Regions from separate parts of the Micromonospora sp. WMMD964 genome, predicted to be linked through region 2. Evidence: riboswitches for the same ligand, from Rfam matches in the RefSeq annotation. Region 2 holds a riboswitch; each other region holds the start of a gene.

Region 1 (9,559 bases), 3.3 Mb from region 2:
GACGCCGGCTACGTGGAGATCACCAAGACCCATCGTGGACGCACCCCGGCGACCCTGGTCGGGCTCAGCCGGCGGGGTCGGCTGGCGTTCGAGGAGTACACCGAAGCCATCCGCGCCCTGCTCGACCCCATTCCGTCGAAGGAGCAGTCATGACCCTCGCCCGCGCCGACCAGGCCAGCCGCCGGTACGGCGACGTCCTCGCCCTCGACCGCGTCGACCTCGAAGTCCGGGCCGGTGAGCTGGTCGGCCTCCTCGGTCCGAACGGCGCCGGCAAGAGCACCCTGATGAACCTGCTCGTCGGTCTGCGCCGCCCCAGCTCGGGGCGGGTCGAGCTGTTCGGTGGCGACCCCCGCGATCCGGCGAGCCGACGACAGATCGGGGTGACCCCGCAGGAGACCGGCCTGCCGGGCACGTTGCGGGTCGGGGAGGTCGTCGACTTCGTCTCCGCGCACTACCCGGACCCGGTTCCCCGCGCCGAACTGCTCGACCGGTTCGGCCTGGGCGACCTCGCCCGACGGCAGACCGGTGGGCTCTCCGGAGGGCAGCGCCGTCGGCTGGCGGTGGCGTTGGCGTTCGTCGGCCGACCCCGGTTGGTGCTCCTCGACGAGCCGACCACCGGCCTGGACGTGGCCGCCCGGCACACCCTGTGGGAGGCGATCCGCGCGTTCCACTCCGACGGCGGCACCGTGCTGCTGAGCAGCCACTATCTGGAGGAGGTGGAGGCGCTGGCCCACCGGGTGGTGGTGATCGGGCAGGGCCGGGTGCTCGCCGACGACACGGTGGCCGCGGTGCGCGGCATCGTCGGCGTACGCCGGGTCAGCCTCGTCGCCGACCACCTGCCCGACCTGCCCGGGATCGTCCGCACCGAACGGATCGACGGCCGGGTGCACCTGCTCACCACCGACGCCGACGAACTGGTCCGTGCGCTGGTCACGGCCGGAGCCGACTTCACCGACCTGGAGGTACGACCGACCTCGCTGGAGGAGGCGTTCCTCGCCATCACCAGCGGGGACGGGTCCACCCCGGGCCAGACCACCGCGGCGGGACGACCCGCCACGGCAGAGGACCGCGCCGCCGCCGGCGGCCCAGCCAGCACTGCCGCCACCGGCGACCCAGCCAGCACCGCCGCCACCGGCGACCCAGCCAGCACCGCCGTCACCGGCGGCCGACCCACCACCGTCTGAGGAGGCCGCCGTGCAACTCGCCCTGGTCCACGCCCGATACCAACTCCTGGAGATCATCCGGATTCCGGTGGCGGTCTTCGGGAGCGCCTTCTTCCCGGCCGCCGCCATGATCTTCTTCGTGGTGCCGTTCGCCGGTGACGACTCGGTCGGGGCCACTCTCGCCACCGCGTCGATGGTCACCTTCTCGGTGATGAGCGCCAACATCTTCCAGTACGGCGTCGGCGTCGCCGAGGACCGCGACCAGCCCTGGAACCCGTACACCCGGACCCTGCCGGCCGGACCGGCGCCCCGGTTCGCGGGCCGTGTGCTGGCCGGTCTGGCACTGACGTACCTCTCGCTGATCCCGGTCGTCGTGATCGGCGCGACGCTGACCGCGGCCGAGACCACCCCGGCGGCGTTCCTGCTGACCATCGGCACCGTGGCCGTCATCTCGGTGCCGTTCACGCTGATGGGCCTGGCCATCGGCTACTCGCTGCCGAGCAAGGCGGCGATCGTCGTCGCGCAGGTCGTCTTCCTGCCGCTCGCGTTCGGCGGCGGGCTGCTCTCCGCGCCGGGCGACGCGCCCGGATTCATCGAGACCATCGCCCCGTTCCTGCCCACCCGGGGTGCGGCCGAGCTGATGTGGGCGGCGGTCAGCGACTACCGCGTCCAACCGCTGGCGCTGATCATGCTCGGTGTCTGGGTGGTGCTGCTCGCCACGCTCGCCGGCTGGGCCTACCGACGGGACGAGGGTCGCCGGTTCAGCTGACGATTCGTCCGTTTCCGCCCCGAGCCGCGGCGGGACGGTGCCAGGATTCCCGCAGGGGGCCGCCGTGGTCGCCCCGGGGTGAGAGGGGTCCTGACGTGAGCACCGTCCCGCCGGGTACGCCCTGCTGGGCCGACCTGGCCACCCCGGACCTGGACGACGCGCGGCGCTTCTACCCGGAACTGTTCGGTTGGACCGGCCGGGTGACACCGGAACCCGAGGCGGGTGGCTACACGGTCTTCCTGCTGGACGGGAAGCCGGTCGCCGGGGCCGGGCCACCGGCGATCCCGGACCAGGTGCCGATCTGGTCGACGTACGTCGCCACCGACGACGCGGAGCTGGTCGCCGGCCGGGTCGAACGGGCCGGTGGGCAGGTCGTCGTACCGCCGTTCGAGGTGTTCGACCGAGGCTGGATGGCCGTCTTCGCCGACCCGGCCGGCGCCACCTTCAGCGTCTGGCAACCCCTGGCGATGACCGGTGCCGAAGTGTTCAACGTGCCGGGCGCGATGAGCTGGAACGAACTGGTCACCCCCGACCCGGAGGGTGCGAAGGTCTTCTACGAGCTGGTGTTCGGCTGGCAGCCGGACGACCAGGCGGTGGGGCCCGTGACGTACACCGGTTGGCGGCTCGGGACGCAGATCGTCGCCGGGATGATGCCGCCGCTGGCCGACGACTTCCCGGCCGACCTGCCCGCGTACTGGACGGTGTACTTCGCGGTCACCGACGCGGACGCCGCCGCGGCCCGCGCCGCCGAGCTGGGCGGAACGATCCTGGTCCCACCCCGGGACATCCCGTCGGGCCGGTTCGCCGCCCTACGCGACCCCCAGGGCGCCCTCTTCTCCGTCATCGACCTGGGCGCCTGACCCACGAGCCCCGAGGGGGTCGGGGCGGGTGGGGCGGACGGGGACCACCAGGGGGCCGTGGGTGCCCGGGACCACCCGGACGCTGGCCCGGTAGTGGGTGGCGAGCAGGTGCTCGGTCAACACCTCCGACGGGGACCCGGCGGCCACCACCCGACCGCCGGCGAGCATCACCATCCGGTCGGCGTACTCGCCGGCCAGGGAGAGGTCGTGCATCGTGGCGAGGACGGTCAGGCCGTGCTCACGGCGCAACTGGTCGACGAGCTCCAGTACCTCCTGCTGGTGACCGATGTCCAGGGCGCTGGTCGGCTCGTCGAGCAGCAGCAGTGTCGCCCCCTGGGCGAGCGCGCGGGCGAGGAACACCCGCTGCCGTTCACCGCCGGAGAGGGTGGCCAGCTCGCGACGGTGGAAGCCGGTGAGGTCCAGTCGCCCGAGCACCTCGTGCACGGCGTCGAGGTCGGCGGTCGACTCCCGGCCCAGCGTCGGGATGTACGGGGTCCGGCCGAGCAGCACGTAGTCCAGCACCGACATGCCGGCCGGCACCACCGGCGACTGTGCCACGGTGGCCACCACCCGGGCGCGGTCCCGGCGGCGCAGCGCCGTGCTCGGCGTACCGAAGAGGGTGATGGCCTCGGGCGCGGCCAGCAGGCCGCCGACGGCGCGCAACAGGGTCGACTTGCCGGCGCCGTTCGGGCCGATCACGGTGACCCACTCGCCGGGGGCGACGGTGAGGTCGACGCCGGTCAGGATCGGTGTGCCGCCGAGGTCGACGTGCAGGCCGCGCACCTCGACGGCGGGTACGCCGCCGGAAGAGCCGGCGGCGGACGGGTCGGCGACGGGTTCGCGGCTCACGTGAGCACCCGCCGGGCGGTGCGCAGCACGATCACGAAGAACGGGCCGCCCAGCAGGGCGGTCACCACTCCGATCGGCACCTCGGCCGGGGCGGCGGCGGTGCGGGCCACCACGTCGGTCAGGGCCAGGAACGCACCGCCGAACAGCAGGGACAACGGCAGGATCATCCGGTAGCTCGACCCGGCGAGCAGCCGGACGGTGTGCGGCACGATGATGCCGACGAAGCCGATCAGGCCGGTGGCGGATACCGCCGCCGCGGTGCCCAGGGAAGCTGCCGCGATCAACAGGTAGCGGGTGCGCTGCGGGTGCAGGCCCAGACTCTTCGCCTCGTCGTCACCCACGGCCAGGACGTCCAGCTCACGGCGGTGCAGCAGCACCACCACAGTGGTCAGCACGGCGTACGGGAGCACCAGCAGCACGTCGTGCCAACCGGCGGTGGCGAGCCGACCCAGCAGCCAGGAGTAGACCGGTTGGATGCTGTCGGCGTGCTTCTGCAGCAGGTAGGTCTGCCCGGCGGAGAGGAACGCGGAGACCGCCACCCCGGCCAGGATCAGCATCGCCGGTGAGTGGCTGCGCCCGCCGGCCGCGCCGAGCACGTAGGTCATCGTCACGGCGAGCAGCGACCCGGCGAACGCGGCCAACGGGATGGTCATCGGCAGCCCGGAGATCGCCCCCTCCCGGCCGGCGCCGCCGAGGGCGATCGCCGCGGTGACCGCGAGGCCGGCGCCGGCGGCCACCCCCAGGAGGTACGGGTCGGCGAGCGGGTTGCGGAAGACGCCCTGGTAGCAGCCCCCGGCGAGGGCGAGCAGGCCGCCGACGAGCAGGGCCAGCACCACCCGGGGCAGCCGCAACTCGGTGACGATCGCGATCTCCCGCTCGGACAGGCCGCTGTCGAGGTGGACGCCCGGGATCAGGTTGAGCAGTTCGGCGGCGACGCTGCCGGCGGGCAGGCTGACCGGCCCGAGGGACACCCCGGCGACGAGCGCGACGAGCACCGCGAACACTCCGGCGACCAGCCAACGCTTGCGCAGCCCGGCGGGCCGGGCCACCGGTGGTGGCCCGACGGACCGGGCCGCCGACAGCGGCCCGGTCACCGACGGGTCGGGGTCACGCGGGCACCTTGGCGACCGCGTCGATGATGACCCGGAGGAGGTCGACGACGCGCGGGCCCCAGCGGGAGGCGATGTCGTCGTCCAGCGCGATCACCTGGTTGTTCTTGACCGCGGTGAGCCCGGCCCAACCGCTGCGCGCCTTGACCGAGTCGGCGTTCTGCTGGCAGCACTTGGAGTCGGCCAGGAAGACGAAGTCCGGGTTGGCCTTGACGACGAACTCCTGGGACAGCTGCGGGTAGCCGCCGTTCTTGCCGTCCGCGTCGGCCGGGTCGGCGATGTTGGTCAGCCCGACCTGGCTGTAGAGCGAGCCGATGAAGGTCTTGCTGGTGGCGCTGTACAGCTCCGGGCCCAGCTCGTGGAAGTAGGTGAGCTTCGTGGTGCGCTGCGGCAGGTCCTTGACCAGCTTGGTGATGTCGTCCTTCATCCGGGTGGCGACGTCGTCGGCCTGGTCGGCGTGCCCGGTGAGCGTGCCCAGCTCGGTGATCTGCCGGTACGAGTCGTCGAGCGTGGTCGCCGCCGGGGTGAGGTAGACCGGGATCTTCAGCTTGGTGAGCTGGTCGACGATCTTGTTGGTGTCGTTGGCGAGGACCACCAGGTCGGGGCTCTTGCCAGCGATGGCCTCGGCGTTGGGCTGGAAGCCGGAGAGGTCGGTCTTGGGCGCGTCGGCCGGGTAGTTGGACTGGTCGTCGACGGCGGTCACCTGCGGGCCGGCACCGATGGCGAAGAGCATCTCGGTGGCGGTGGGCGACAGCGAGACGATCTTCTCGGGACGCTTGTCGAGGGTGAGCGCGCCGACCGTGACCGGGTAGGCGGCGGCCGCGGTGCCGGCGCTCGGCTTGTCGTCGGCCTTCTCGGCGCAGGCGCCGAGGGCGAGCGCGGCGACCGCGAGGGTCGCGGCGAAGAGCCGAGGGGTACGTCTGTTCATGGGGGCCTCCTGTCGGTCGAGGAGTGTGGTGCTTCGCCGACAGGGACTTTCGTACGCCCGCCCACGAGGCGCCCTTCCTCGAGAGCGCGTATCGCGACCGATCCGTAGGCGACCTGGCTCGTCCCCACCGGAGTGGGGCATCACAGTTGCGGGACAGCGCCGGGTTAGCACCGGCTTCGCTGCGGACTGGTCGCTAAGACGGTAGCGCACCGCCACGACGTGCCGGATCGACCAGGGGTCGATCGGCGCTGGACGATCAACCGGACCGTCGCGCAGTGCGGGATATGTCCCGGATACGGCACCTCGGAGGCGGGTGGTGGGGCCCCGCCGGGCGGAGCGGGGCCCCACCCGATCAGGAGGACGTGATGGTGACGTTGTCCACAGCCGCCTCTACCAGACTGGCGCCGGAGGCGTCCGCCGCCTCCACCAGGATGCGTACCGACTGGCCGGCGTACGGGCTGAGGTTGAGGCTGGCGACCGCCCAGCTCCCGTTACGGTTGGTGGCCGCGCCGGCCTGGGTGAGCAGCGCGGTGGTACCGCCGTTGTGCACCACGCTCACCCGCAGGTAGTCCGCCGACGAGGCGTTCGAGCCGTGCGCCAGGTACCAGGCCAGCGAGAGCGTCAGCGTGCCGGACGACGGCAGGGTCACCGCCGGGGAGCGGGCACTCGTCACACCGCCGTCGACGTCGTAGTCACCGGCTGCCGATCCGGCGAGCCGACCGGTGACCAGGTCGTTGGAACCGGCGTACGGGGTGAGCTGCTTGGCGCCGGAGGAGGTGGTCGCCTGGGCGGCACCCCGTTCGAACGCGCCGACCGTGGCGGTGTCGGTGCCGGACGGGTTGACGGTCCAGCCGGTGGCCGTCTCGAAGGTGTCCGACCAGACCGTGGTGCCACCACCACCGCCGCAGTACTGCGCCTGCTTGCCGATCGCCCGGTACGGGCAGTCGGCGTACTCGCTGAGCATCAGCACCGCCTCCCGGTTGCGCGAGGTCTGCGCGGGGATCACCTCGTCGGGCGGGTAGAAGCCGCCGCCGCTGGACGAGCCGGGATACATCTCGAAGGTGTACGCCCAGATGTTGTGGGTTGCCCACATCCAGTCGATGCTGTCCCCGTCGGTGATGTAGAGGTCGCTGGACTGCTGCGGTGTGTAGTTGTTGGTGGCCGCCATCTGCTGCCCGATGGTGGCGAAGGTGTTGTACTGGTCCGCGCTCATACCCGCCGCGGTGTTCGCCGTGGTGTAGCCGTACGGCCAGAGCACCAGCTGCGAGTACGTGTGGAAGTCGATGTTCGCCTTGATCTGCTGCACGCCGCCGACCACCCGGCCGTTGACGAAGTTGCGCAGCGCCTGCGTCTCGGGCGCGGAGAACGCCGACGGCCCCCGGTAGGTCTCCGACGAGGTACTGCCGGACGAGCCGCCGCAGCAACCCCAGTTGTAGGACCAGTTGCGGTTCAGGTCGGTGCCCACGTTGGACGAACCGCTGTTGGGCTGCCGGTTCTTGCGCCAGGACCGGTACGACCCGGTGGCGATGTCGTACTCGCTGCCGTCCGGGTTGACCGTCGGCACGATCCAGATCTCCCGGCTGTTGACGATGTTGGTGATCCGGGAGTCGCTGCCGTAGCTGTCGGTGAAGAGGTTGAGCAGGTAGATCGCCATCTCGACGGTCAGGTGCTCACGGGCGTGCTGCTGGGCGTTGAACAGGATCTCCGGTTCACTCTCGTCGGTGCCGACGTTGTCGGAGATCTTCACCGCCATCAGGTCGCGGCCCTCGTACGACGATCCGATGCTGATCTTGCGGGCGATCGCCGGATGGTCGGCGACGACCTGGTTCACGACGGCGGTCAGTTCGGCGTAGTCGTGGTAGTTGGAGTCGGCGGGCGGGAAGGCCAGCGTGCCGATCTCACCGGCGCCGCGCTCGGCGTTGGGCGGCGGGGCCAGGGGTTCCAGCCGGAAGCCGAGCTTGCCGATCGCGGCAGCCTCGGCGGCGGTCGCCGAGATGTGCAGCACACCGTGCTCGGAGTAGTCGATGGCGGCTCCGGTGCGGGCCACCGCGTTGCGGTCGGCGAGGGTCCGGGGCCCGAGCACCCGGTAGCCGGCGGCGGCCGGCTCGGCGGTCCGGTCCGGCGCCGGCTGGGCGGCGACGGGGCCGGTGGCGACGGTGACGATTCCCAGCCCGGCGACGACGGCGAGCACCAGGACGCGGCGGAGGGGGTTGGACGTGCGGAGGGCCATGGACTACCTCCTCGATGGGCGGGAGATCCCGCTCGGTGAAGGACACTTCACCACCTGTCACATGGTCATATCAATATCGATCGCTGGCTTGTCCATCCCGAGCCGATCATCTCGGCGGCAATGATTTTCCACCCACCAACATCTGGCGAAACTTCTCTCCGGGCGGAAAACTGACCAGCGACGATGCCCCTCTCGACACCGCGGAGCACCAATGGCCAGATCCCGCCTGCACGCGGCCGCCCTCGCCGGCGTCACCGCGTTCACCCTGCTCGCCACCGCCGCGCCCGCGACGGCGGCCCGCCCACCCGCCGTCAGCCACGACGAGCAGATCACCTTCCAGGACTGGTCCGGGCCCGCCGACTGGCACCGGGGCGACCGGTCCGGCACCCGCGTGGCGCCCGGCCCCCGGGCGGGCCTCACCCTGGCCCGCCCGGCCGGCACCACCGAATACGTCGACCCGCACACCGGCGCCGCCCGCACCTGGGAGTACGGAACCTGGACCTCACCGGTGACCCGGATCGGGTTCGACGCCACCGAGCTGATCGCCTCATGTAACGCGGAGACCCCCGCCGGCACCTGGATCCAGGTGGAGATGCAGGGCAGCTACACCAGCGGTGACCAGACCCCGTGGTACGTCATGGGTCGCTGGGCGTCCGGCGACACCGACATCAAGCGGACCAGCGTCGAGCGGCAGGGCGATCCCTGGTCGACGATCTGGACCGACACCTTCAGCATCGATGACGCCGCCGCCGGGGTGCTGCTGCGGTCGTACCAGCTGCGGCTGACCCTCTACCGGGCACCCGGGCAGACCGCCGCGCCGGTGGTCCGGATGCTCGGCGCGATGAGCTCCACGGTGCCGGACCGGTTCACCGTGACGCCGAGCGCCGGGCACATCGCCTGGGGCGTCGAGCTGCCCGTGCCGCGTTACTCGCAGAACGTGCACGCCGGGCACTACCCCGAGTACGACGGCGGCGGCGAGGCGTGGTGCTCACCGACCTCCACGGAGATGGTGGTCGAGTACTGGGGTCGTAGGCCGTCGGCGGCCGACACCTCCTGGGTGGACCCGACCTACCCCGACCCCACCGTCAACCACGCGGCCCGGATGACCTACGACTACGCGTACGACGGGGCGGGCAACTGGCCGTTCAACACCGCGTACGCGGCCGGCTTCCCCGGGCTGGAGGGGCGGGTCACCCGACTGCACTCGCTGGACGAGCTGGAACGATTCATCGCCGCCGGCATCCCCGTCGTGACCAGCCAGTCCTTCCTCGCCAGCGAGCTGGACGGGGCGAACTACGGCACCTCCGGACACCTCTTCGTGGTGGTCGGCTTCACCGCCGACGGCGACGTGATCGTCAACGACCCCGCCTCGTCCAGCAACGACGTGGTGCGCAACGTCTACAAGCGCGCGCAGTTCGAACAGATCTGGCTGCGGACCAAGCGCACCAACGCCAGCGGGGGCACCTCCGGCGGCTCCGGCGGCATCGCGTACCTGATCAAGCCGGTGTCCAAGCCCTGGCCCAAGGTCCCAGGCTCCACCAACTGGTAACCCACCACCCACCGGGCTCACCCCGCCCTCTGCACGGGTGATCAAGAGGTTTGCGTCACGGATCCCGTCTTCGATGACGCAAACCTCTTGATCAACGTGAGG
Region 2 (9,559 bases):
GCAAAACCGGCTCACTCCTCGCGCTCACAGCCGGTCCTCCAGGTCGCCCTCGCTGGCCAGATACGTGTCGCGCAGCCGGTCCAGGGTGGCCGGTTCGGGTTTCGCCCACAGCCCCCGGTCGGCGGCCTCCAACAGCCGCTCGGTGATGCCGCGCAGCGCCCACGGGTTGGACTGCTCCAGGAACTCCCGGGTGGTCTCGTCGAACAGGTACGCGGCGGCCAGGTGCTCGTACATCCAGTCGTCGACCACACCGGCCGTGGCGTCGTAGCCGAACAGGTAGTCCACGGTGGCCGCCAGCTCGAACGCGCCCTTGTAGCCGTGCCGGCGCATCGCGGCGATCCACTTCGGGTTGACCACCCGGGCCCGGAACACCCGCCGGGTCTCCTCGCCCAGGGTGCGGGTCCGCACGTCGTGCGGCATCGCCGAGTCACCCACGTACGCCTGCGGTGCCGCGCCGGTGAGGTGGCGGACCATGGCCACCATCCCGCCGTGGTACTGGAAGTAGTCGTCGGAGTCGACGATGTCGTGCTCGCGGGTGTCCTGGTTCTTCACCGCCACCGCGATCCGGGCGAAGGAGCGTTCCATGTCGGCGCGCGCCTCCCGCCCGTCCAGGCCCCGGCCGTAGGCGTAGCCGCCCCACACCGCGTACACCTCGGCGAGGTCCGCGTCGCTGCGCCAGGTCCGGGCGTCGATCAACGGCAGCAGCCCGGCGCCGTACGCCCCGGGCTTCGACCCGAAGATCCGGGCGGTGGCCCGCCGCTCGTCGCCGTGCTCGGCGAGGTCGGCGGCGACGTGCGCACGCAGGTAGTTGTCCTCGTCCGGCTCGTCCAGGGCCGCGACCCGCCGCACGGCGTCGTCGAGCAACGCCACCACGTGCGGGAACGCGTCGCGGAAGAAGCCGGAGATGCGCACCGTGACGTCGACGCGGGGCCGACCCAGCTCGGCGGTGGGCACCACCTCGACGCCGGTGACCCGCCGGGACCGGTCGTCCCAGACCGGGCGGCAGCCCAGCAGCGCGAGCACCTCGGCGATGTCGTCGCCCTGGGTGCGCATCGCGCTGGTGCCCCACACGGTCAACCCCACCGAGCGGGGGTACGCGCCGGTGTCGGCGAGGTGCCGGGCCAGCAGGGAGTCCGCGAGGGCCACCCCGACGTCCCAGGCGTTGCGGCTGGGGATGGCCTTCGGGTCGACGGAGTAGAAGTTGCGGCCGGTGGGCAGCACGTTGACCAGGCCCCGGGTGGGTGAACCGGACGGGCCGGGCGGCACGAACCGGCCGTCCAGCGCGCCGAGGGTGTTGGTCAGCTCGTCGGTGGTGCGGTCCAGCCGGGGCACCAGTTCGGTGGCGGCGAAGCGCAGCACCGCGGCGACGTCCGGGATCGGCCGGCCGGTCACCTCCGCGACCACCGCGTCGGCGGTGTCGGCGTCCCAGCCGAGCGTCTCCATGCCGACGACCAGCCGCCGGGCGAGGGCCTCGAGCAGGTCGACCGCGTCGGCGGCGGTGCCGGCCGGTCCGTCCACCGTGTCGGTCAGCGCGCTGGGCAGCGCCAGCCGCTGTCCCGGTGACGCGAGCAGCTCCTGTTCGTCGAGGGAGTAGGCGGCGGCGAGGGCCTGCCGCAGGCCGGGCAGGGCGTGGGCGCCGCCCCAGATCTGGGGGGCGCGCAGCACGGCGAGGACGAGGTTGACGCGGGGCTCCCCGGTGGGCGCGTCGGCGAGGATGTGCAGGCCGTCGCGGATCTGCACGTCCTTGACCTCGCACAGGTACCCGTCGAGGTGCAGCACGAAGTCGTCGAAGTCGTCCGCGTCGGGCATCGCCTCGGCGTGCAGGTCGTGGTGCAGTTCGGCGGTACGCACCAGGTCCCAGATCTGGGCCCGCACGGTGGGCACCTTGGCCGGGTCGAGGGCCTGCACCGTCGCGTACTCGTCGAGCAGTTGTTCCAGTTTGGCCAGGTCGCCGTAGGTCTCGGCGCGGGCCATCGGCGGCACCAGGTGGTCGATGACCACGGCGTGCGCCCGCCGCTTGGCCTGGGTGCCCTCGCCGGGGTCGTTGACGATGAACGGGTAGACCAGCGGCAGGTCGCCGAGGACCGCGTCGGGCGCGCAGTCGGCGGCCAGACCGAGGCCCTTGCCGGGCAGCCATTCGAGGGTGCCGTGCTTGCCCAGGTGCACCACGGCGTCCGCGCCGAAGCCGCCGTCGGCGACGGGCGCGGCCAACCAGCGGTACGCGGCCAGGTAGTGGTGACTCGGCGGCAGGTCCGGGTCGTGGTAGATGGCGATCGGGTTCTCCCCGAACCCGCGTGGCGGCTGGATCAGCAGCACCACGTTGCCGAAGCGCAGACCGGCGAGCACGATGTCCCCGCCGTCGGTGTACAGCTCGCCGGGCGGCTCACCCCAGTGTTCCCGCATCCGCTCGCGCAGCTCGGTCGGGACCTGGTCGAACCACCGCCGGTACGTGTCCCCCGGTATGCGGGCCTCGGCGGCGGCCAACTGCTCCGGGGTGAGCCACTCCACGTCGTGCCCACCGGCGGCGATCAGCGCGTGGATCAACGCGTCCCCGTCGGTGGGCGGCGGCGCGTCGCCCAGGTCGTAGCCGTCCTCGGCCAGCGCGGCGAGCAGCCGGACCGCCGAGACCGGGGTGTCCAGCCCGACCGCGTTGCCGACCCGGGAGTGCTTCGTGGGGTACGAGCTGAGCACCACGGCGACCCGCTTGTCCGGGTTGGGCAGGTACCGCAGCCGGGCGTGACGCACCGCGATCCCGGCGACCCGGGCGGCTCGCTCGGGATCGGCGGCGTAGACCGAGAGGCCGTCCGAGTCGATCTGCTTGAACGAGAACGGCACGGTGATGATCCGGCCGTCGAACTCGGGGATGGCCACCTGCATCGCGGCGTCCAACGGGGACAGCCCGGCGTCGCTGTCGGCCCACTGCTTCCGGGTGCTGGTCAGGCAGAGCGCCTGGATGATCGGCACCTCCAGGGCGGCCAGGGCCCCGACGTCCCAGGCGTCCTCGTCGCCGCCCCCGGACGCGTCCGCGGCGACGGCGCCGCCCGCCGCGAGGACGGTGACCAGCAGGGCGTCGCAGCGGGCGAAGAGCCCGAGCGGGCCGGCCCCGGTGGTCAGCCCGCGCAGCGAGCCGCAGAAGATCGGCAGCGGGTTGCCGCCGGCCGCGCGGACCGCGTCCGCGAGCACGTCGACGAATCCGGTGTTACCGGCGAGGGCGTGCGCCCGGTAGAAGACGATCCCGACGGTGGGCTGCTCCGGATTCGTGGGGTACTCACGGTGGACGCCGTACGTCGGGGTGGGTGCGGGCGGGGCGAACCCCTCACCGGTGAGCAGCACCGTGTCGGAGAGGAACCGGGCCAGCTGCCCCAGGTTGCCCGGGCCGCCCTCGACCAGGTACGCCAGCGCCTGCGTGACCACCCCGGACGGCACTGTGGAGACGGCCATCAGCTCCGCGTCGGGCAGCGCCTCACCGCCGAGCACGACGGTCGGCACGCCGGTTTCGAGCACCGCCGCGAGACCGTCCGGCCACGCCTGTCGACCGCCGAGCAGGCGTACGACGACGAGGTTCACGCCGTCGAGCAGGGCGGGCACGTCGTCGGCGGCGACCCGGGCGGGGTTGGCCAGCCGGTAGTCGGCGCCGCTGGCGCGGGCGGCCAGCAGGTCGGTGTCGGCGGTGGATAGCAACAGGATGCGCACGGCAGGCTCCGGTGAGTGACGCCCCGGCCACCACGTGGGTGACCGCGACGATGCGGGGGGGGGTGCGGCGTCAGCCGGTACGCCGGCGGGGCGGTCGGCTCGCGAGCGCGAGCGGCGGGCCCGGCCGGCGGCGGGTGCTCAGCTCAGCGGGGCGTGACCGGTCGCGGGCGCGGCGAAGCTCCCACCGCGCGGGTTACGACGACAGTCGTCGATGAATGAGACGCCGTGCGTCATCGGGTCCTCCTCGGGTGTCCACGCCCTGGGGTACGTCCCGACGGCCGAAGTATCCTGGCTTCCGGATCGACGCTCTCCCCCGGCCTTCCAACCGCAGACACACGGCCGTGACTCACGAGGGGGGATCACTCCCCGGTGACAGTGGCGGGACCGCGTCGGAATCGCACCGACTTCCTTCACTGCCGTCAGGCCGCGAATGCTGCCACACCCCTCCGCCGCGGGTCAACGCCGGTCCAGACCCGCCCGGCGGGCTGCGCAGATCGACATTCGGCGATCACCGGGGCCGCGGCTACGCGCGTTTCAGTACCTCGGATCAATGCTTCGCGTCCTTTGCTCTGCATACCTATAGGCACCGGGCACGGAGCGTCACCGGCGCATATGGATATGCAGAGCAAAGGACGGCCGTACCTGCCCTGGCCTGCGCCGATCGTCCGGCGGGACGGCGCTGGGCGACCCGCTCGCCTAGGATCGGCGGACGCCACACCAGCGTCCGCGATCAATCCCGGAGGTCGATCACCATGGTCGCGCCGCAGTTCCACCACCTGGCCGGCCGGGTCTGGCTCTGTCCGGGCGATCCCGACCCGGATGCGGTCCAGGCGAGCGTCGCCCTCGTGGCCGACGAACGCGGCAGTGTGATGATCGACGCTGGGCAGAGCCCCTCGCACGCCCGCGAGATCCAGGCCGCGCTCGCCGCGGCCGGGCTACCGCGGCCACGCTGGCTCGTCTACACCCACCACCACTGGGACCACGTCTGGGGCGCCTGCGCGTGGCCCGACGTGGAGATCGTCGGGCACGAGGCGGCCGTGCCGCTGCTGCGCGCCGAGGCCGCCCGGCCGTGGAGCCACCACTACCTGGACGAGCAGGTACGCGCCGACCCTCGCCTCGGCCCGAGCTTCCGGGCGCGGGCACGGGCGGTGGCCTCCTGGGAGGACTTCACCGTCCTGCCACCCACCCGGACCTTCACCGACGTCGAGGAGTTGCCGGTGGGGGTGCACCTGCGGCACGTCGGGGGTGGGCACGCGCCGGACTCGACAGTCGTTCTCGTGCCCGACTCGGGCGTCATGCTGTTGGGCGACTGCTTCTACCCGCCACCGGCACACCTGCGCCGACCCGAAGACGGCCCCGACCTGGGCCTGGTCCGCCGACTACTCGACGACGGCTACCTCTGGTACGTCTCCAGCCACGCCGAGCCGATGACCGCCGAGCAGGCCCGCTCAGCCGTCGGGGACGCCTGAGCCGGCGGGTCTCAGCGGGCGTGGCGCTCCGGGTGGGCCCTGCTCCAGGTCCGCATCCGTTCCGGGTAGCCGGTGCGCGCCGCCTCGTACAGCGGCACCGCGTGCTTGCGGGCGATCGCCCCCGCCGCGCGAGGCGTACCGGTGCGACGGCGGATCCACTCACCGTCGTGCGCGATCGCCACCACCGTGGTGTCCGTCGCGGTGGTCTCCGGCTCCAGGTAGAACTCCACGCCCCGCTTGTCGACGACGAACGCCTCCAGCGCCGCGAGGTCCTCGCGGGTCGCCTCCCGGTCCAGCTTCGTCGGAGTCGTCCCGGCACCCCGTGCCCGGCGGTTGAACCAGCCCATGTCCAGCCCCTCTCCTCGACACCTCCTCCAGTGCAGCACCGGATCCTGGCAATACGCTGCACGTCCGATGGGAGCAACCTGACCCGCGCCGGGTGGAACCCGCGACGCGTGAGCGGTGTCATGAGGGTGATCCGAACGGAGGCTCCCCTGGACGACGACACTCTCGTCACCCGCGCTCGGGCCGGTGACCTGGAGGCGTACGACCTCCTGGTCGCCCGGCACACCGCGTCCGCGTACCGGACGGCGGTGCTGCTCGGTGCGGGTTCGGACTCCGAGGACGTCACGCAGGAGGCGTTCGTGAAGGCGTACCGCAAGCTGTCCCGTTACCGGGGCGAGTCGTCCTTCCGGTCGTGGCTGCTCGCGATCGTCGCCAACGAGACCCGCAACCTGCACCGGTCCCGGGGCCGACGCGACGGGCTCGTCCTGCGGGCGGCGGCGGCGGACCCGACGTCCGAGGTCGCCGAGGACGAAGCGGTCGGCGCGGTCCTCGCCGGGGAGCGCCGGGAGGCACTGGTACGGGCGCTGCGGCGACTGCCGGTACGGGACCGTGAGGTGATCGTGTGCCGGTTCTTCCTCGATCTCAGCGAGGAGGAGACGGTGGCGGCACTGGGTTGGCCCCGGGGGACGGTGAAGTCACGTACATCCCGGGCGTTGGCGAAGCTTCGCGGCCTTCTCGACCGGGAGGAGGTCCGACATGGGTGACCTCGAACGGGAGTTGCGCGAGCTGTCCGCCTGGCTGGACACACCCGAGCCGCCCGACGTGACCGGCGGTGTCCGCGTACGGCTCGACCGGCCCCGGTGGCGGTGGCGCCCGCTCGCCGCGGCGGCGTCGGTCGCCCTCCTGGTCGCGCTGGTGCCGCCGACCCGGGCCGCCGTCGCGGACGCCGTCGCCGGGCTGCTGCGTTTCGCCGGGGTCGGCATCGCCACCTCACCCGCCCCGACGCTGCCCGGCGGCACCCCGTCGCCGTTGCCCGCGCAGCGGACCGCGGACCTGGCGGAAGCCCAACGGGCGGTGCGGTTCCCGATCCGCCTGCCGGCGTCGTTGGGTACGCCCGAGCAGGTGCTGGTGGCCGACCCCGACGCGGCGGGCGTCTGCCGGGTGGCGACGCTGCTCTACGACGGGGGCACGCTGCGGGTCGACGCGTTCGACGGTCGCCTCAACCTGGCCTTCCACAAGGAGGTCACCCCGCCGGGGGCGGAGTGGACGCAGGTCGACGGTGACTTCGCCGTCTGGGTCGACGGGCCACACGTGCTGTCGTACGTGGACCGCACGGGCGAGGTCCGCGAGGAGACCGCCCGACTGGCCGCCTCGACGCTGATCTGGCAGGACGCCGACGTGAGCTACCGGCTCGAAGGGTCGCTCAGCAAGGCCGACGCGATCGAGATCGCCCGCTCACTGCGGTAGGAACCCGGCGGGCCCGGCCGGTGTCCTGAACATGCGACGAGTCGACGCGCACTGGAGGGGTGAGATGGGTGCACAGGACAGGTTGATGGTGGCGGCGTCGGTGGTCCTGCTGGTGGGGTGCACGACCACGAGCAGCGGCGGAACGGCCGCGCCGACGAGCGCCGACGCCACCGCGGCGAGGGCCTGCGCGACGCGGGTCGAGACGGGGTCGCTGCCGGACTGGGCGGACGCCGGTTTCAGCGGGGACGCACGGGTCCCGCACGTCTTCGGGGCGAAGGGTGACATCGTGGCGGTGCTGTTCGCCCACCCGCTGCGGCAGCACCGCGAGGACGGGTCGAACAACAAGATCCTGTGGGTGGCCCAGGCCTCCACGATCTCGCCCGACCCGACGGCACCGGCCACGCTGGTGATCACCGCGACGCTGGACGGCACCGACACCACTGTCACCCGTGAGGTCGCCGGCGGGCCCGGTCCGTCGATCATCGACGTGCCCCAGGCCGGTTGCTGGCGCCTCGACCTGCGCTGGTCCGGGCACACCGACACGATGAACCTGGTCTACGCGCCGTGAACGCACGGGCCGCCTAGGCTGCCGGGCGTGCTGAAGGACCCACGGGCGGCGGCGGCCCGCGACAACGCCGGGTGGTGCGACATCGTCTGCCGCAGCCACGGGCTGACCGGCCGTACCGACGGTGACGCCTGGTCGGTCCCCCGCCGCTCGCCGCCGTGGTACCCGGACGCGGTCACGGTGCGGCCGGGCGTCGACGCCGAGGCCCTGCTGGCCCGCATCGACGCGGGGCCCGGCGCGACGGTGAAGGACAGCTTCGCCGACCTCGACCTGTCCGGGTACGGCTTCCGGGTGCTCTTCGACGCCCAGTGGATCCACCGCCCTGCGGCGGAACGGCCGGCCGAGGCCGCCCTCACCCCGGTCACCACGCCCGACGAGTTGGTGGCCTGGGCGGCAGCTCACGGCGGCGGGGACCTGTTCCGCCCCGCACTCCTGGACCACCCGCGGGTACGGGTGCTCGCCCGTCCCGACGACAGCGGCGTGATCACCGGCGGCGCGGTACTCAGCGGCGACGGGGGCGTCTACGGCGTCTCCAACCTGTTCACCCACGCCGACGACCCCCGGGCCGTCTGGCGCGCGGTGTGCGCCACAGTGCCCGACGCGCCGCTGGTCGGCTACGAAACCACCCCGGACCTGACCCCCGCCCGGCAGGCAGGCTTCCTCCCCACCGGCCCGCTACGGGTCTGGGTCAACGACTGATCCCCGCCCCGCCCCACCTCGTTGATCATGAAGTTAGCGGTACGAAACGTCGTAATCGGTGACGCCAACTTCACGATCGACGAGGCTGAGGGGGTGGACGGTCAAGGGAGACGGGTCAGGTCTTCGGGGGTGAGGCGCAGGGCTCCGGCGGCGATGTTCTGTTCCAGGTGGTGTGGGTCCGCGGTGCCGGGGATGGCCAGCACGTGTGGGCCCTGGTGCAGGGTCCACGCCAGGCGTACCTGGTGCCCGGTGACGCCGTGCGCGCGGGCGACGGCCTCGACCGCAGCGGTCTGCGCGGCGCTCGCGCCCGCCTCCCGGCCGGTGCCGGCGAGTGCGAAGAACGGCACGTAGGCGATGCCCCGCTCACCGCAGAGCCGAACGACGTCGTCCTGCTCCCGGTAGGCGTCCACCCCGTAGTTGTTCTGCACGCAGACCACCGGCGCGATGCCCGCCACCTCGTCGAGCTGCTCGGGCCGGACGTTGGAGAGCCCGAGGTGCCGGATCAGCCCGGCGGCACGCAGGTCGGCCAGCGCGCCGAACCGGTCGGCCGGCGGCACCTCGCCGGGCCCCCGCCCCAGGCGCAGGTTGACCACGTCGAGGTGGTCGCGACCGAGCCGACGCAGATTCTCCTCCACCTGGGCGCGCAACTGCGCCGGGGTGAACGCCTCGGTGAAGCCCGCCTCCGGGTCGTACCCGAAGCCGACCTTGGTGGCGATGACCAGATCCTCGGGGTACGGGGCGAGCGCCGCGCGGATCAGCTCGGTGGCGTAGCGGGCCGGGCCGGTGCCGACCCGCAGGGTTCCGCCGGGCGAGACGTAGAACGCGGCCGTGTCGATGTGGTCGACGCCCAGCTCGACGGCGCGGCGCAGCAGCGCGACGGCCCGGGCCGGGTCGGGGTCGGCGGTGATCCGCATGGAACCGAAGCCCATCCGGCGCACGGTGCGGTCGCCCAGTGCCCAGGTGCCCGCGGCTGCGGCGGTGATCTCGTCGGTTGGCATCGGGCGACCCTAACCAGCCCGGGTACACGGCGCAGTCGGCCACGCACCCGATACCGCTCGACGGCGTGCTGGGTTAGTTTTCACTGGCGGACGCAACGGCGTGCGGCGGGCGCAGCACCGGCACCAGCAGCAGGGTCGGCAGCAGCAGCAGCGGCACCACCAGCAGCGCCCGCAGGGTCCCGACCTGGTCGCCGAGCAGGCCCAGCAGCGGAGGGCCACCGAGGAACGCGGTGTAGCCGATCACCGCGACGACGCTCACCCGCACCGCCGCGTGCGCCTCGTCGTCGGCGGCGGCGCTCATTCCGACCGGGAAGCCCAGCGACGCGCCGAGGCCCCACAGCGCGACGCCGACGACGGCCACCGGTCCGGAGCCGGCCAGTACG
Region 3 (9,559 bases), 690 kb from region 2:
ACGCTGGGGACGATGTCCGTCGGGCGTGGTCTGGTCTTCATCATCACCGGCGCGGTCGGCGTCTACGGCCTGCCCCGGTCGTTCCAACTGCTGGGCAACGGGGAGATCATCGGCATCCCGTTCGCCGTCGTGATCACCGTCCTGGTCGCCGTCGGGGTCGCCTTCCTGCTCTCCCAGACCCGCTTCGGCCAGTACACCTACGCGATGGGCTCCAACCTGGAGGCCGCGCGTCGCTCCGGCATCCGGGTCGGCCGTCACCTGACCGGGGTGTACGTGTTGGCGGGTGTGCTGGTCGGGCTCGGCGGCATGATCGCCGCCTCCCGGGTCAACTCCGGCCAGCCGAACTACGGGATCTCGCTGGAACTCGACGTCATCGCCGCCGCGGTCATCGGCGGAGCCAGCCTGTTCGGGGGCCAGGGCCGCATCGTCGGGACGATCATCGGTGCCTTCCTCATCGCCCTGGTGCGTAACGGGGCCGTCCTGCTCGACATCAGCATCCACTACCAGCAGGTGATCGTCGGCCTGATCATCTGGGCCGCCGTCTACTTCGACCAGTACCGCCGCCGGCGGCTGGAATCGCGGGGTTGACATGCCATTCCACGAGTCCGAACGAGGAAGGACACCCACCATGGCACACACCACCACCAGTCGACCGGCGCGCACGCGTCTCCTTCGTGCACAGGCCGTCGTGGCCGCGGTCGCGGCCACCGCTCTGCTCAGCGCCTGCGGCGGCGTCGAGGTCCGGGACGGCGGAGACGGCGCGACCAAGGACGCGAGCGGGCCGTTGAAGCTCGCCGTCGTACCGAAGGCCGTCGGCGCCGACTACTGGAACACGGTGAAGGCAGGCGCGGAGTGCGCCGCGCAGCGCGCCGGGGACGTCACCGTCCAGTGGGACGGGGTGACCACCGAGACCGACGTCGAGGGCCAGGTCAACCTGATCCAGAACTTCGTCACCAAGAAGGTCGACGGCATCGTCTACGCGGCGACCGACTCCAGCGCCCTGGCGCCGGCCACCGACCAGGCGCTGGCCGCCAAGATCCCGGTCGCGATGATCGACTCCGGCACCAGCCCGCAACCGTCGAGCGTGCCGCTCTTCGCCACCGACAACCGCGCGTCGGCGACCGAGGCGGCGAAGCTGCTCGCCAAGGAGCTGGGCCCCGGCAACCACGACGTGGCCCTGGTCGAGTTCCAGCCCGGATCGCAGACCAACACCGAGCGGGTCGAGGGCTTCAAGGCCGGCCTCGCCCAGTTCCCCAACCTGAAGCTGGTCGGCCAACAGCCGAGCAAGAGCGACGTCAACGAGGCGCGGCGGGTCACCGAGAACATCCTCACCGCCAACCCCAACCTCAAGGGCATCTTCGCGGCCAACGAGCCGAGCGTGCTCGGTGCCGCCCAGGCCATCCAGGCGGCGGGTAAGTCGGGCAAGGTGGTCATCATCGGGTGGGACGCCGCCCCGGACGAGGTGGCCGGGCTGCGCAGCGGTCAGATCTCCGCGCTGGTCGTGCAGAACCCGTTCAAGATGGGCTACTTCGGCGTCGACAAGATGGTCAAGCACCTGCGGGACAAGGCGCCACTCGCGTCGGCCGACACCGGCGTCACGTTCGTCACCAAGGAGAACATCGACTCGGCGGAGATCAAGGCGGTGCTCGAGCCCAGCTGCGCCAACCCGCCGGTGCAGTGATGGGAACGACTCCGACGGCAACCGCCGACACCGACGAACTGTCACCCGCCGGGGAACCGCCGGTCCTGGAAGCGCGTGGCATCGTCAAGCGGTTCGGACACGTCGAGGCGTTGCGGGGTGCGGACTTCACCGTCCACCGAGGTGAGGTGGTCGCGCTGATCGGCGACAACGGCGCCGGGAAGAGCACTCTGATCAAGACGCTCTCCGGTGTGCATCCTCCGGACGAGGGCGAGATCCGGGTGAGCGGTCGCCCGGTGCAGTTCTCGACCCCGGTCGACGCCCGCCGCGCGGGGGTGGAGACCGTCTACCAGGATCTCGCCGTCGCCGACGACCTCAGCGTGGCCGCCAACCTGTATCTCGGGAGGGAGATCCTGCGCTCCGGACCGCTCGGTCGGCTGGGCCTGCTGGACAAGCGCGCCATGCGGCAGGGCGCCGCCGCGGCACTGGACGAACTCGGTGTGCGGATCCCACGGGTCACCACCCCGATCGCCATGTTGTCCGGCGGGCAACGGCAGTGCGTCGCGGTGGCCCGGGCCATCATCTGGGCGACGAACGTGGTCATCCTCGACGAACCCACCGCGGCACTCGGTGTGGTCCAGACCGGGCGCGTTCTCGACGTCGTCCGACGCGCCCGTGACGCCGGCATGTCGGTGGTGCTGGTGAGCCACAACATGCCGCAGGTGCTCGACATCGCCGACCGGGTCGAGGTGCTGCGCCTCGGCCGCCGCGCGGCCCAGCTCCGCGCGGACGAGGTCACCACCGACGACCTGGTCGCGGCGATGACCGGCAGCACCAGCGCGGATCGGGACGAGCGGTGACGGCGGGCGTCCCGGCCGACGGCGACGGCGGGCACGGCCGATGACCGGTCCCCTCGCTCGGATGACGACAGTGGCCGCCGCCCGCCCGCCGCTGCGGCTCAGTCCACTGGGCTTCGGCGCCTCGCAGGGCGGCAACCTCTTCCGGAGGACGTCGGACGAGGATTTCGCCGCCGCCGTCGACACGGCGTGGGCCGGGGGCGTCCGATACTTCGACACCGCGCCGCACTACGGGCTCGGCCTGTCCGAACGGCGTCTGGGAGCCGCCCTCCGCTCCCGCCCCCGTGCCGAGTACGTGGTGTCCACGAAGGTCGGTCGGCTGCTCGTGCCGTCGCCGGAGACCGCGCACCGGCGTGATCCGGAGGGGTTCGACGTGCCCGCCGACCACCGACGGGTCTGGGACTTCAGCCGCGACGGCGTACACCGCTCGGTGGAGGCGAGCCTTCGACGCACCGGCCTGGACCGGATCGACGTGGTGTACCTGCACGACCCGGACGACCATTGGGAGCAGGCCGCGTACGAGGCGGTGCCGGCGTTGGTGGAGTTGCGCGAGCAGGGCGTGATCGGCGCGATCGGCGCGGGCATGAACCAGTCGGCCATGCTGGCCCGCTTCGTCACGGAGACCGACGTGGACGTGGTGATGTGCGCCGGCCGGTACACACTGCTGGAGCAGGGCGCGTTGACCGACCTGTTGCCCGCCGCGCAGGCCCGCCGCGTCGGCGTGGTGATCGCCGGGGTCTACAACTCCGGGCTGCTGGCCCGGGACCTGCCACCGAGCGACGCCGCCTACGACTACCGGCAGGCGCCGGTCGAGGTGATCGGTCAGGCCCGGCGGATAGCGCGGGTCTGCCAGACGTACGGCGTCACGCTGCCCGAGGCGGCGTTGGCGTTCGTCCGTCGGCACCCGGCCGTCGTCTCGACCGTGGTCGGCGTGCGTGACGCGGTCCAGGCGACCGAGACCCTGCGTCGCTTCGACACCGACGTCCCGGACCAGCTCTGGGCGGCACTGTACGAGGTGGGGCTGCTCGACGTGCAGCCCTGAGGGTCAGCGGTCAGGATCGCGGCGTCTCGGTCGTGGTCGCCTCACCGTCGTCGGGCAGCCCCTGCAACGACTCCTCCACACCGATCAGGTGGTTCGCCATCCGGGTGCGGGCCCGCTCCGGGTCACGCGCCACCAGGGCCTTCAGGATCGCCACGTGTTCGTCGTGGGTACGCCGGTCCGCGCCCTCCTCGTGCAGGCTCCGCCAGAGCCGCCCGCGGATGGTGCGACCGGCGAACGCCTCGATCAGGCCGACGAGCACCGGATTCTCGGCGTGCACGGCGATGATCCGGTGGAAGGCGATGTCGATCTCGAGGATGCGTTCGTGGTCCTGCGGTGACTGGCCGACCATCCGGGCCGCCTCGTCGAGGAGTTCCCCCGCCTGGGCGAGGGCCTCGTCGGTGATCCTGGTCGCGGCCAACCGGGCCGCCTCACACTCCAGCAGCCGCCGGACGGTGTGGATGTGCCGTGGGTCGCCCTGACCCTGGAAGTCGACCACGAATCCCATCGGGGCCAGCAGTTGCGGTGCGTCGAGGTTGGTGACGTAGGTGCCGTCACCCTGACGGATGTTGACGATGCCGAGGATCGACAGCGCCGACATCCCCTCGCGCAGGGAGCCGCGCGAGACGCCGAGCGACTCCGCGAGGTCCTTCTCGATCGGCAGACGGTCCCCGGGCTTGAACTTGCCGTCCAGGATCATCCGCTTGATGCCGTTCACCACTTCGTCAGTGCGAGACATGACCCCCCTAGCGGCCGGCGGATGTGGCCGTCCCACCCGCGATCACGTACGGCTCCGGAGATGACACGGTAGTCGGGTCCGCCGCCGCCCAGTAGTGGCCGTCGGGAAAGCGGTAGAGCGCGATCGATTCGGGGCGCATTCGGGTGGAGTAGCCGGGCTGGTCGGGCAGGACGTAGCCGCTGCCCGAGCCGGTGTCGCTGATGACGCACGGGTCGGTGAAGTGCTCGTGCAGGTGGTCGACGAACTCGGTGACCCGGTTGGTGAGATCTCCCGAGACCGCGACGTAGTCGAGCACCGACACGTGTTGGACCATCTCGCACAGCCCGACGCCCCCGGCGTGTGGGCAGACCGGTACGTCGAACTTCGCGGCGAGGAGCAGCACGGCGACGATCTCGTTGATGCTGGCCAGCCGGCCGGTGTCCAACTGGCAGAAGTCGATGGCCCCGGCCTGGAAGAGCTGCTTGAACATCACCCGGTTGTGACAGTGCTCGCCGGTGGCGACGCCGATCGGGGCGACGGCCCGGCGGACGGCCGCGTGGCCCAGGATGTCGTCCGGGCTGGTCGGTTCCTCGATCCACAGCGGCTTGAACCGGGCGAGGGCGGTGACCCACTCGATGGCCTGACCGACGTCCCACACCTGGTTGGCGTCGATCATCAGGTTGCGGTCCGGGCCGAGGATCTCCCGGGCGATCGCGCACCGGCGGATGTCGTCGTCGAGGTTGGCGCCCACCTTGAGCTTGACGTAGCCGTAGCCGCTGTCGACCGCTTCCTGACACAGCCGGCGCAGCTTGTCGTCGCCGTAGCCGAGCCACCCGGCCGAGGTGGTGTAGGCGGGGTAGCCGGTCCGGTCCAGCTGGGCGAGGCGGTCGGCCTTGGTGCTCTCCTTGGCCCGCAGGATGGCCAGTGCCTCGTCCCGGGTCAGCGCGTCGGACAGGTAGCGCAGGTCCGCGATGTCGACGAGTTGTTCGGGGGACATGTCCACCAGGAGCCGCCACAGCGGCTTGCCGGCGAGCCGGGCGACAAGGTCCCACGAGGCGTTCAGCACGGCCGCGAGCGACAGGTGGACGACGCCCTTCTCGGGACCGAGCCACCGCATCTGCGAGTCGGACGTGAGGAGGCGGTAGACCGCCCCCATGTCGGCCGCCATCGTCGCCACGTCCAGGCCGACGAGGAGCTGTGCCTGGTGGACCGCCGCGGCGGCGACGATGTCGTTGCCCCGACCGATGGTGAAGGTCAAGCCGTGGCCCGCGAGCGGCGCGCCCACGCTGTCGGTGCCGTCGGTGTGCAGGACGACGTAGGCCGCCGAGTAGTCGCCGTCCTTGTTCATGGCGTCTGACCCGTCAGCGGTCAGGGAGGTGGGGAAGCGGACGTCCTCGACGGTGACGGCAGTGATCTGCGGCATGCGCTCCTCGCCCGATTAGGCAAAAGATCAGATGATCATTCGGAGTATACGGAGGCTGGATCAGGCGCGTCAACGACGGCGATCACCCGGTCGGTGCAGACATCCAATGTCTCTGGTCGGTGATGACCGACGGGTAATCGGCCGTTCGCGGGTGCCGCGTTCGGATCCCGGACGACCGCCAGGATGGCGCCGAAGCCCGCACGGCGGGCCGAGTGTCCGCGTTCGACCCCTGTGGTCGAGGACTTCGGCGCAGCTCAAGGGCTTGCGTTGTTCGATGTGGACCGCCGGCCGGTGATGCGTGTCGGGTCGCGAGCGGCCGCCCGTCAGTCGGATCGAGGGCGAGAATCGGCGGTCGAGCGGTGTTCTTGAAGATTAGATGTTCGCCTCCGTTGAGCGTATCGACGGTGGATTATGAGCAAGGTTCCTTACATCTGGATCCTGCATACATCGCATCTTTGTGGACCGCCGTCGTCGTACTGCGGGGTCGTCGGCATTCGGGCCCGTCTGGGACCGGGCGGCCGGGCCGCGCTCGGGTGACGGTCGTCACCGCCTCCGTCGCCGACACGCCGACACCGACATGTGGGGTGTGACAACCGCTGGGTCCCTATATATGGTGTCGAGCGCAGCTGGTTCGGCCGCTCATCCGGAGCGATCGAGGCAAGAGGGAACCCGGTGGAAATCCGGGACTGTCCCGCAGCGGTGAGTGGGAACGACAGCCGTCATCAGCACTGGGCCACACGGTCTGGGAAGCGACGGCCGGTAGGAGACCGGCGAGCCCGGTCGTGCCCACGAGTCCGAAGACCTGCCAGCGCGCCGCGTACCCGGACCCGGGTGTGCGGCGGTCCGAGGCCGCGTGGGACGGCTGACGCCACCTGACCCCCGCCGCCGGCGTGGCGTCCGTCGGTGTCTGTCTCCCCGCGTTCGGGCCCCCAGGTCTCGAACTCCGAGGAGCGAGTGGTGACAGTCACCGAGGCAGTCCCGGCCAGTGCCGACGCGGCCCAGCGGCGGACGCCGATGCAGGTCCGCAAGCGCGACGGCGGCACCGAACCCGTGGACGTGAACAAGATCGTCCGGGCGGTCGAGCGGTGGGCCGACGACCTGACCGACGTCGACCCGATGCGCGTCGCCACCCGCACGATCAGCGGCCTGTACGACGGCGCGACGACAGCCGAGCTGGACCGGCTGTCCATCCAGACCGCGGCCGAGATGATCGGTGAGGAACCGCAGTACTCGCGCCTCGCCGCCCGGTTGCTGGCCGGCTACGTCGACAAGGAGGTGCGTCGGCAGGGCATCGCCTCGTTCAGCGCGGCGATCCGGACCGGCCACACCGAGGGCCTGATCGGAGACGACACCGCCGCGTTCGTCGCCGCCCACGCCGCGGTGCTCGACGAGGCCGTCGACGCGGACGGCGACCGGCGGTTCGAGTACTTCGGGCTGCGCACGGTGTACGACAGGTACCTGCTGCGCCACCCCACCAGCCGGCTGGTGCTGGAGACCCCCCAGTACTGGCTGCTGCGGGTGGCCTGTGGCCTGTCCCGTACGCCGGACGAGGCGGTCGGCTTCTACCGGCTGATGTCCAGCCTGGCCTACCTGCCCAGCTCGCCGACCCTGTTCAACTCCGGCACCCGGCACACCCAGATGTCCTCCTGCTACCTGGTCGACTCACCGCTGGACGAGTTGGACTCGATCTACGCGCGCTACGCCCAGGTCGCCAACCTGTCCAAGTTCGCCGGTGGCATCGGCATCGCGTACTCCCGGGTCCGGTCCCGGGGCGCCCTGATCCGGGGCACCAACGGGCAGTCCAACGGGATCGTGCCGTGGCTGCGCACGCTGGACGCGAGCGTCGCGGCGGTCAACCAGGGCGGCCGGCGCAAGGGCGCGGCGTGCGTCTACCTGGAGCCGTGGCACCCGGACGTCGAGGAGTTCCTGCACCTGCGGGACAACACCGGCGAGGACGCCCGCCGCACCCACAATCTGAACCTGGCCAACTGGGTGCCCGACGAGTTCATGCGCCGGGTCGAGGCCGACGAGATGTGGTCGCTGTTCGACCCGCACGAGGTGCCTGAACTGCCCGACCTGTGGGGGGAGCGGTTCGACGCCGCGTACCGCGAGGCCGAGGCGCAGGGCCGCTACGTCCGGCAGGTCCCGGCGCGGGAGCTGTACGGGAAGATGATGCGGACCCTGGCCCAGACCGGCAACGGGTGGATGACCTTCAAGGACGCGTCGAACCGGCTGTGCAACCAGACCGCCGAACCGGGCAACGTGGTGCACCTGTCCAACCTCTGCACCGAGATCGTCGAGGTGTCCAGCGACGCCGAGACCGCCGTGTGCAACCTCGGCTCGGTGAACCTCGCCGCCCACCTCGTCGACGGTGGCATCGACTGGGAGCGGCTGCGCGCCACGGTCCGTACCGCGGTGACCTTCCTCGACCGGGTCATCGACATCAACTACTACCCGACCGCGCAGGCGGCGGCGAGCAACCCCCGCTGGCGGCCCGTCGGGCTCGGGCTGATGGGCCTGCAGGACGTCTTCTTCGCGCTGCGGCTGCCGTTCGACTCGCCGGCCGCGCGGGAGCTGTCCACCCGGGTCAGCGAGGAGTTGTACCTGACCGCGCTGGAGACCTCCGCCGACCTGGCCCGCCGGGTCGGTGCGCACCCGGCGTACCCGCAGACCCGGGCCGCGCGGGGCGACCTGCAACCGGACCTGTGGGGCGTCGAGGGTACGCAGACCGCCCGGTGGGACGCGCTGCGGGAGCAGGTCGCGGCGCACGGGCTGCGTAACTCGCTGCTGGTGGCCGTCGCCCCGACCGCGACCATCGCCTCGATCGCCGGGTGCTACGAGTGCATCGAGCCGCAGGTGTCCAACCTGTTCAAGCGCGAGACGCTGTCCGGGGAGTTCCTCCAGGTCAACACCGCTCTGGTCCGCGAGCTGAAGGCCCGTGGTCTGTGGACCGACCGGATCCGGTCGGCGATCAAGCGGGCCGAGGGGTCGGTGCAGGACATCGCCGAGCTGCCGGTCGGTGTCCGGGAGTTGTTCCGCACCGCGTGGGAGCTGCCGCAGCGGGCGCTGATCGACCTGGCCGCCGCCCGTGCCCCGTTCATCGACCAGTCGCAGTCGCTGAACCTGTTCCTGGCCGCGCCGACCATCGGCAAGCTCTCCTCGATGTACCTGTACGCCTGGAAGGCCGGGCTGAAGACCACCTACTACCTGCGCTCGCGCCCCGCGACGCGGATCCAGCAGGCCACCGTCAGCGCCGTCGCGCCCGTCGCTGTCGCGCCCGTCGCGCTCGACGCGGAGGCGCTGGCCTGCTCGCTGGAGAACCCCGAGTCGTGCGAGGCCTGCCAGTGACCGTCGCCGACACCACCGCCACCACCGCCGAGACGAGGACCACGCACATGCTGCTCGACCCCGGGATGGACCTCACCCTCCGCCCGATGCGCTACCCGCACTTCTTCGACCGGTTCCGCGACGCCATCCGCAACACCTGGACGGTCGAGGAGGTCGATCTGCACGCCGACCTCACCGACCTGGACAAGCTGTCGCCGGCCGAGCGGCACCTGGTCAGCCGCCTGGTGGCGTTCTTCGCCACCGGGGACACGATCGTCGCGAACAACCTGGTGCTCAACCTGTACCAGCACGTCAACAGCCCCGAGGGTCGCCTCTACCTGTCCCGGCAACTGTTCGAGGAGGCTGTGCACGTCCAGTTCTATCTCAATCTGCTCGACACGTACGTGCCCGACGAGACCGAGCGGTTCGAGGCGTTCGCCGCGATCGAGAACATCCCCTCGATCCGCCGCAAGGCCGAGTTCTGCTTCCGCTGGATCGACTCCCTGGGCGACCTGCGGGAGCTGCGCTCGCGCGAGGACCGGCGGGCGTTCCTGCT

The links. Region 2 has a riboswitch for cobalamin ahead of cobN (cobaltochelatase subunit CobN). Riboswitches for the same ligand answer to the same signal wherever they lie in the genome.
Region 1: it holds a riboswitch for cobalamin, as region 2 does, so the genes downstream of both, O7616_RS06675 (ABC transporter substrate-binding protein) here and cobN (cobaltochelatase subunit CobN) in region 2, are expected to answer to the same signal.
Region 3: it holds a riboswitch for cobalamin, as region 2 does, so the genes downstream of both, O7616_RS18560 (ribonucleoside-diphosphate reductase subunit alpha) here and cobN (cobaltochelatase subunit CobN) in region 2, are expected to answer to the same signal.

The regions. Positions count from the first base shown of each region.
Region 1 covers NZ_CP120860.1:1,414,884-1,424,442, reverse strand. The annotation lists gene O7616_RS06705 (transcriptional regulator) at 1-153, shown strand, start outside; gene O7616_RS06700 (ABC transporter ATP-binding protein) at 150-1,184, shown strand; gene O7616_RS06695 (ABC transporter permease) at 1,195-1,932, shown strand; gene O7616_RS06690 (VOC family protein) at 2,028-2,792, shown strand; gene O7616_RS06685 (ABC transporter ATP-binding protein) at 2,742-3,641, opposite strand; gene O7616_RS06680 (iron ABC transporter permease) at 3,638-4,735, opposite strand; gene O7616_RS06675 (ABC transporter substrate-binding protein) at 4,749-5,678, opposite strand; cobalamin riboswitch at 5,771-5,907, opposite strand; gene O7616_RS06670 (M14 family zinc carboxypeptidase) at 6,031-7,908, opposite strand; gene O7616_RS06665 (C39 family peptidase) at 8,120-9,457, shown strand; gene O7616_RS06660 (DUF4229 domain-containing protein) at 9,549-9,559, opposite strand, start outside.
Region 2 covers NZ_CP120860.1:4,748,605-4,758,163, forward strand. The annotation lists gene O7616_RS21880 (putative cobaltochelatase) at 1-4, opposite strand, end outside; gene cobN (cobaltochelatase subunit CobN) at 25-3,693, opposite strand; cobalamin riboswitch at 3,975-4,104, opposite strand; gene O7616_RS21890 (MBL fold metallo-hydrolase) at 4,446-5,162, shown strand; gene O7616_RS21895 (hypothetical protein) at 5,174-5,509, opposite strand; gene O7616_RS21900 (RNA polymerase sigma factor) at 5,636-6,211, shown strand; gene O7616_RS21905 (hypothetical protein) at 6,204-6,914, shown strand; gene O7616_RS21910 (hypothetical protein) at 6,979-7,482, shown strand; gene O7616_RS21915 (hypothetical protein) at 7,510-8,178, shown strand; gene O7616_RS21920 (aldo/keto reductase) at 8,280-9,176, opposite strand; gene O7616_RS21925 (MFS transporter) at 9,250-9,559, opposite strand, start outside.
Region 3 covers NZ_CP120860.1:4,061,166-4,070,724, forward strand. The annotation lists gene O7616_RS18530 (ABC transporter permease) at 1-588, shown strand, start outside; gene O7616_RS18535 (ABC transporter substrate-binding protein) at 629-1,681, shown strand; gene O7616_RS18540 (ATP-binding cassette domain-containing protein) at 1,681-2,499, shown strand; gene O7616_RS18545 (aldo/keto reductase) at 2,561-3,538, shown strand; gene O7616_RS18550 (FadR/GntR family transcriptional regulator) at 3,549-4,274, opposite strand; gene O7616_RS18555 (enolase C-terminal domain-like protein) at 4,282-5,676, opposite strand; cobalamin riboswitch at 6,287-6,501, shown strand; gene O7616_RS18560 (ribonucleoside-diphosphate reductase subunit alpha) at 6,691-9,024, shown strand; gene O7616_RS18565 (ribonucleotide-diphosphate reductase subunit beta) at 9,072-9,559, shown strand, end outside.